Regions from separate parts of the Rhodopseudomonas sp. BR0C11 genome, predicted to be linked through region 3. Evidence: predicted binding sites of a transcription regulator. Region 3 holds the regulator's gene; each other region holds the start of a gene.
What was found. Region 3 encodes HrcA, which represses chaperone genes, less so after heat shock. Its sites were predicted from a motif close to GTTAGCACTCNCNNNNNGNGAGTGCTAAC; they were not measured.
Positions count from the first base shown of each region.

Region 1: the regulator HrcA is predicted to act here: its motif matches at 1,256-1,284, upstream of groES (co-chaperone GroES).
Region 2: the regulator HrcA is predicted to act here: its motif matches at 1,258-1,286, upstream of groES (co-chaperone GroES).

Region 1 is NZ_QTKI01000041.1:17,155-19,419, reverse strand. It holds partial or broken gene groEL (chaperonin GroEL) at 1-745, opposite strand, end outside; gene groES (co-chaperone GroES) at 898-1,212, opposite strand; gene DYI24_RS05850 (usg protein) at 1,656-1,940, shown strand; gene DYI24_RS05845 (hypothetical protein) at 1,946-2,265, opposite strand, start outside.
Region 2 is NZ_QTKI01000027.1:5,220-7,484, forward strand. It holds gene groL (chaperonin GroEL) at 1-842, opposite strand, end outside; gene groES (co-chaperone GroES) at 882-1,178, opposite strand; gene DYI24_RS04225 (hypothetical protein) at 1,476-1,991, shown strand; gene DYI24_RS04230 (MFS transporter) at 2,033-2,265, shown strand, end outside.
Region 3 is NZ_QTKI01000158.1:6,151-8,415, reverse strand. It holds gene rph (ribonuclease PH) at 1-206, opposite strand, end outside; gene hrcA (heat-inducible transcriptional repressor HrcA) at 360-1,448, shown strand; gene grpE (nucleotide exchange factor GrpE) at 1,539-2,162, shown strand.

The sequences.
Region 1 (2,265 bases), on a different contig from region 3:
TCACCAGCGGCTTGCCGGTCTGCACCACGGCTTCCAGCAGCGGCAGCAGCTCGTTGAGGTTGGAGAGCTTCTTCTCGTTGATCAGGATGTAGGCGTCGTCGAACTCGACGCGCATCTTGTCGGCGTTGGTGACGAAGTAGGGCGAGATGTAGCCGCGGTCGAACTGCATGCCCTCGACGACGTCGAGTTCGGTCTCAAGCGACTTGGCTTCCTCGACGGTGATGACACCCTCGTTGCCGACCTTCTTCATCGCGTCGGCGAGGAACTTGCCGATCTCCGAGTCGCCGTTGGCCGAGATGGTGCCGACCTGGGCGATCTCGTCGTTCGAGGTGACCTTCTTGGAATTCTTGACGAGGTCAGCGACGACGGCTTCCACCGCGAGGTCGATACCGCGCTTCAGATCCATCGGGTTCATGCCGGCGGCAACCGCCTTGGCGCCTTCGCGGACGATCGCCTGGGCCAGCACGGTCGCGGTGGTGGTGCCGTCACCGGCGGCGTCGGCAGACTTCGAGGCGACTTCGCGCACCATCTGCGCGCCCATGTTCTCGAACTTGTCGTCGAGCTCGATGTCCTTGGCGACGGTGACGCCGTCCTTGGTGATACGCGGCGCGCCGAACGACTTGTCGAGGACGACGTTGCGGCCCTTCGGACCCAGCGTGACCTTCACGGCGTTGGCGAGAATGTCCACGCCGCGCAGCATGCGGTCGCGGGCGTCGACGCCGAATTTGACTTCTTTAGCGGACATAAGAGGTTTCCCTTGGGTTGGATCGTTGTCTCCTCATCCTGAGGAGCGGACCGCAGGTCCGCATCTCGAAGGATGAGCGGTCTCAGCGTGTGGAGCTCACCCTTCGAGACGCGCCTTGCAGGCGCTCCTCAGGGTGAGGAACCTCCAAAGGCTCAGGCGGCCTTCTTCTTGGCGCCGGCGTCGGTGATGACGCCCATGATGTCGCTTTCCTTCATGATCAGCAGCTCTTTGCCGTCGATCTTGACCTCGGTGCCGCTCCACTTGCCGAACAGCACGCGGTCACCGACCTTGAGGTCGATCGGGATCAGCTTGCCGGCTTCGTCGCGGCCACCCGGGCCGACGGCGACGACTTCGCCCTGCGAGGGCTTTTCCTTGGCCGTGTCAGGAATGATGATACCGCCGGCGGTCTTCTCTTCGGCGTCGATGCGCTTGACCACGACGCGGTCGTGAAGCGGACGGAAGTTCATGCAAGTCCTCCTAAGTTTCTGAACTTGTTTCAGAAATCGAAATATTGGCAGTCGCGGACATTGAGTGCCAGCGCGACACCGACGAGATAGTCGAGGGGTTTTCAGGAGACAAGGTCTGCGCGCGAAATTTTTAGCACTCGCGCGGAACATCTGCCAAACACCGTGAACGACGCTGCGGCGACAATCAAGCCCCGACTATCCCGTGGCCCTTGGCGCCCCTGTTAGCACTTGTATTAAGTCGCTGCTAAGGCTGCATTTTTCCGCATTTGCCGTCGATTTTTGACTTGAGATGCCCAGTCCAGATGCGTCACATTTTCAGGTGCGCGGGATGGGCAAGTGAAGACCGGAGCCCAGCACCGCGGGGACAGCAGAAGGAAGGACGGCATTCCCAGGCAATCCCGGTCGCGAACTGTTGCGGAATGCTGGTTCGGGAAGGAGGATTTATGGTCGAACGAGGTGCAGTTTCTGAAGACTTCAGGAAGCAGGTGCTCGGCTACGGTCTGACGACCGCCGAAATTCTCTATCGCCGCCCCGACCGGCAGTGGCTGCTGCAGAGCTACACGTGGCAGGACTACGACTTGGCGCCCGATTTCCCCGCCCTGAACGACTTTCTCAGTTTTTGGAAAGCGAAGCTCGAAGGGCCGCTGTTCGCCGTCACCGTCGCGCATTCCAAGCTGATCAAGCCGGCCGAGCTACGCGCCGTCGACGGTGTCTTCAGACTGCACTGACTTCGTTATTGCCGGTCGGCGGTCCCTTCGTCGGCCGGCAGCGGATAGGGCGACCATTGCCGCGCGCCGCGGTCGTAGCGGCAGAGCGGCACGTTGAGGTTTGTCGTGGTGATCCAGAGGCGCACGGCGTCGTCGTAGCCGATCGTCGGGTCATTGAGCCGCCAGCCTGGAGGGGCCCAGCCAGAGTCGCCGTTCAGCGTCGGCAGCCGTAGCTTGGCGGAGATCCACATCGCATCCAATTGCTTGCCGTCGAACGCCGTGCCGCCATCGACGACGAATACGCCGCACTGCGGCGGGGCGGCCGGTACAGCGGCGAGCTGGGCCA
Region 2 (2,265 bases), on a different contig from region 3:
AAGCCCGGCGCCTTCACGGCCGAAACCTTGAGGCCGCCGCGCAGGCGGTTGACCACCAGGGTCGCCAGCGCTTCGCCTTCGACGTCCTCGGCGATGATCAGCAGCGGCTTGCCCGACTGCACCACCGCTTCGAGCACCGGCAGCATCGACTGCAGGCCCGAGAGCTTCTTCTCGTGCAGCAGGATGTAGGCGTCGTCGAGTTCGACGGTCATCTTCTCGGCGTTGGTCACGAAGTACGGCGACAGATAGCCGCGGTCGAACTTCATGCCTTCAACGATGTCGACTTCGGTCTCGAGCGACTTGTTCTCTTCGACCGTGATGACGCCCTCGTTGCCGACCTTCTGCATCGCCTGGGCGATCATCTTGCCGATCGGCGCGTCGCCGTTGGCCGAGATGGTGCCGACCTGGGCGATTTCAGCCGAGGAGGCGACCGGCTTGGCGCGCTTCTGGATGTCCTTGACCACGGCCGCGACCGCGATCTCGATGCCGCGCTTCAGGTCCATCGGGTTCATGCCGGCCGCAACGGCCTTGGCGCCTTCACGGACGATCGCCTGAGCCAGCACGGTGGCGGTGGTGGTGCCGTCGCCGGCGAGGTCGTTGGTCTTCGAGGCCACCTCGCGCACCATCTGCGCGCCCATGTTCTCGAACTTGTCCTCGAGCTCCACTTCCTTGGCGACGGTGACGCCGTCCTTGGTGATGCGCGGGGCACCGAAGCTCTTCTCGATCAGCACGTTTCGGCCCTTCGGACCGAGCGTGACCTTCACGGCGTTGGCGAGCACGTCCACGCCGCGCAGCATGCGGTCGCGGGCCTCACCGGAAAACTTGACGTCCTTGGCTGCCATTCATTCGCTCCTGATGTCTCGATGCTGTCGCGATGCGGCTTAGCCGACCACGCCCATGATGTCCGACTCCTTCATGATCAGGAGTTCTTCGCCGTCCAGCTTGATCTCGGTGCCCGACCACTTGCCGAACAGCACGCGATCGCCGACCTTGACGTCGATCGGGGTCAGCTTGCCGGTCTCGTCACGGCCGCCCGGGCCGACGGCGATCACCTGACCTTCCTGCGGCTTCTCCTTGGCGGAGTCCGGGATGATGATGCCGCCCTTGGTCTTGGTCTCGGCATCGATCCGCTTCACGACGACGCGGTCATGGAGAGGACGAAAATTGATTTTAGCCATGGGCTATCCTGTGTGTTGCTGGAGGGGCTTTGGCGTTCGAGTGCCGGTTCGTGATCGCGGCTCGTATTCGTGTCCGCGTGTTGGCAGTCGTACTGCAAGAGTGCTAATTGTGCGCCCGGAAATATGGCCTGCTGCTGTTCCTGTCAAGCTGACGGGCTTAAGGGCTTGGTGATGCCGGTGTAAGATGCTCCGTCCGCCGGACGGGACACTGTTCATCGGCGCGACCGCATTGCCTGCTGCGGCATTTTGCGGTTGTGTGGGGTCGGGGCGAACGGGGCGTTTGCTCGGGGAGAAATCATGGTCAATTCACGCAACGCACGCGCGTCGCTCAATCTGGGCATGGCGTCGCTGATGGCGCTGGGGCTCGGCGCGTGCGGCAGCATCGGTGGCTTCAGCCTTGGCGGTTCGCAGCCGGCTGCAGTGCAGGAGCCGGCGGCGCCGCCGGAACTGCCCGCCACCATCCGCTCGGAAGAAATCGTCGGCCGCTGGGGGCTGGCGTCGTATCTCAATCCGTCCGACCGGGCCCGCACCGAAAAGGCCGCGGTCGCGCAGTGCAAGAATCCTTACGTGATCGGTGCCGGTCCGACCGGCGGCGTGATCATGCATCTGGCCGACCAGGCCACCCCGCAGGAGCTGCGGCTGAAGGGTTCGCAAAGCGGCAAGAACTATATCGGGCCGGCCGGTCCGATCGGCGAGCAGGACCGCGAGATCGTGTCGTTCGACGGCCGCGTGATGATCACCCGCTTCGTCGACAAGGACGCCGCCACCCGCTACGGCAACATGGTCTATGTCCGCTGCGCCCCGCGCGCCTGACCTCTGCCAAATATCCAGGGCCGATCTGATTCCATGACCCGATGAGCGGACTGCGCAGACTGGTGTCCGGACCGGAGCGCGCGGTCGGCGTTTTGGCGGTCACCCAGATTCTGTGCTGGGGCATGCTGATCTATCCGCCGGTCTTGACCATGCCGCATCTCGCCGCGGCGCATGGCTGGTCGCTGGCCTTCGGGATGTCCGGGTTTTCGCTGGCCCTGGTGATCTCCGGCATCCTGTCGCCGGTCATTGGCGGTCTGATCGACCGCCACGGCGG
Region 3 (2,265 bases):
GCCCGCGGCAGCATGCCGTATTCGGCCGTCACCCAGCCGCGGCCCTGGCCCTTCAGCCACGGCGGCAGCCGCTCTTCCAGGGTGGCGGTCACCAGCACGTGGGTGTCGCCGAACTTCACCAAGCAGGAGCCCTCGGCATATTTGACGACGCCGCGTTCCAGCGACACGGCGCGCAATTCGTCGGGCGCACGGCGGCTCGGCCGCATGGGGGACCTCCATCTATGGCAGGGGGAAGAACAATGTTGCGGTGCTTTTAGGGGGCCGCAGCCGCAGCGGCAAGGGTTGCGGCCAAAGCCATGCGCTCCCCGCTTGTAACCGGGCCGAAGCGACGACAAATTAAGGGGATTACGGAGGACAATTTGGCTCAGCACGACCCGATCGGCCTGATCGCGCCCAATGCCGGCCTTGCCCAGCTCAACGAGCGCTCGCGGGAGATTTTTCGTCAGATCGTCGAAAGCTATCTCGCGACCGGTGAGCCGGTGGGCTCCCGCAACATTTCCCGTCTGATTTCCGTCCCGCTGTCGCCGGCTTCGGTGCGCAACGTGATGGCCGATCTCGAACAGCTCGGCCTGATCTACGCCCCGCACACCTCGGCCGGCCGGCTGCCGACCGAACTCGGCCTGCGGTTCTTCGTCGACGCCCTGATGCAGGTCGGCGACCTGACCGAGCCGGAGCGGCAGTCGATCCAGGCGCAGCTTTCGTCGGTGGGACGCGCCCACACGGTCGAAGCCGCGCTCGGCGAGGCGTTGACGCGGCTGTCGGGCCTGACGCGCGCCGCCGCGGTTGTGCTGACCGCCAAGGCCAACGTTCGGCTCAAGCACATCGAATTCGTCCGGCTGGAGCCCGAGCGGGCGCTGGTGATCCTGGTGGCCGAAGACGGCCAGGTCGAGAACCGGGTGCTGACGTTGCCGCCCGGGGTGCCATCGTCGGCGCTGATCGAGGCAGCCAATTATCTCAACGCGCGGATTCGCGGTCGGACGCTGGCCGAAGCCCGGCTCGAGCTCGAATCGCTGATGGTTCAGAACAAGGCCGAGCTCGATCAGCTCACCCAGAAGGTCATCGCGGCGGGCATCGCCAGCTGGTCCGGCGGTGACGGCGAAGACCGGCAGCTGATCGTGCGCGGCCACGCCAATCTGCTCGAAGACCTGCACGCGCTCGATGATCTGGAGCGGGTGCGGCTGTTGTTCGATGACCTCGAGACCAAGCGCGGGGTGATCGATCTGCTCGGCCGCGCCGAAAGCGCCGACGGCGTACGGATCTTCATCGGCTCGGAAAACAAGCTGTTCTCGCTGTCGGGCTCGTCCACCATCATCGCGCCGTACAGCGACGGCGCCGGCCACATCGTCGGGGTGCTCGGCGTGATCGGCCCGACACGGCTGAACTATGCGCGGGTGATCCCGATGGTCGATTACACCGCGCGGATCGTCAGCCGGATGCTCGGCGGCTGATTTTCCGAAACTTGATTTTCGCGCCGCAAACCACGATATCCCGGCCAGCTCTCCCGTAACGATCCAGAGATTTTTCAAGAAGGTAGCGTGATGACCGAGACTGATGGACAGAAGGACAACAACCAGGACACGGCGCAGGCCGCCGCCGATCCGGTCGTTTCCAAGCCGTACATCATGCCGGACGACCCGGAAGAAGGATCGAACGAGGCACTGGTGCGCGAGGCTGCGGACGCGCGCGACAAGATGCTGCGGACGCTCGCCGAAATGGAGAATCTGCGGAAGCGGACCCAGAAGGAAGTCGCCGACGCGCGCACCTATGGGGTGACCTCGTTCGCACGCGACGTGCTCGATATCGCCGACAATCTGCAGCGCGCGCTCGACGCGGTGCCGGCCGACGCCCGCGCCAATGCCGAGCCGGGCCTCAAGGCGCTGATCGAGGGCGTCGAGCTGACCGAGCGCTCGCTGCTCAACGCGCTGGAAAAGAACGGCGTCAAGAAGTTCGACCCGAAGGGTCAGAAGTTCGATCCGAACTTCCAGCAGGCGATGTACGAAGTGCCGGATCCGTCGGTGCCGGCCGGCACCGTGGTGCAGGTGGTTCAGGCCGGCTTCACGATCGGTGACCGTGTGCTGCGTCCGGCGCTGGTCGGCGTCGCCAAGGGCGGCGCCAAGGCGGCGCCGAGCGACGGCGGCAGCGAGACCGGCAGCGTCAACTGAGGCGAGTTGCGGCTTCGGCGCGAGCCGGAGCCGCGCCGCTGATCAGCCTCAGAAAATGTTTTGAGAAATAGAACGACGCGCCCCCTGCGCGTCGTTTTTCATT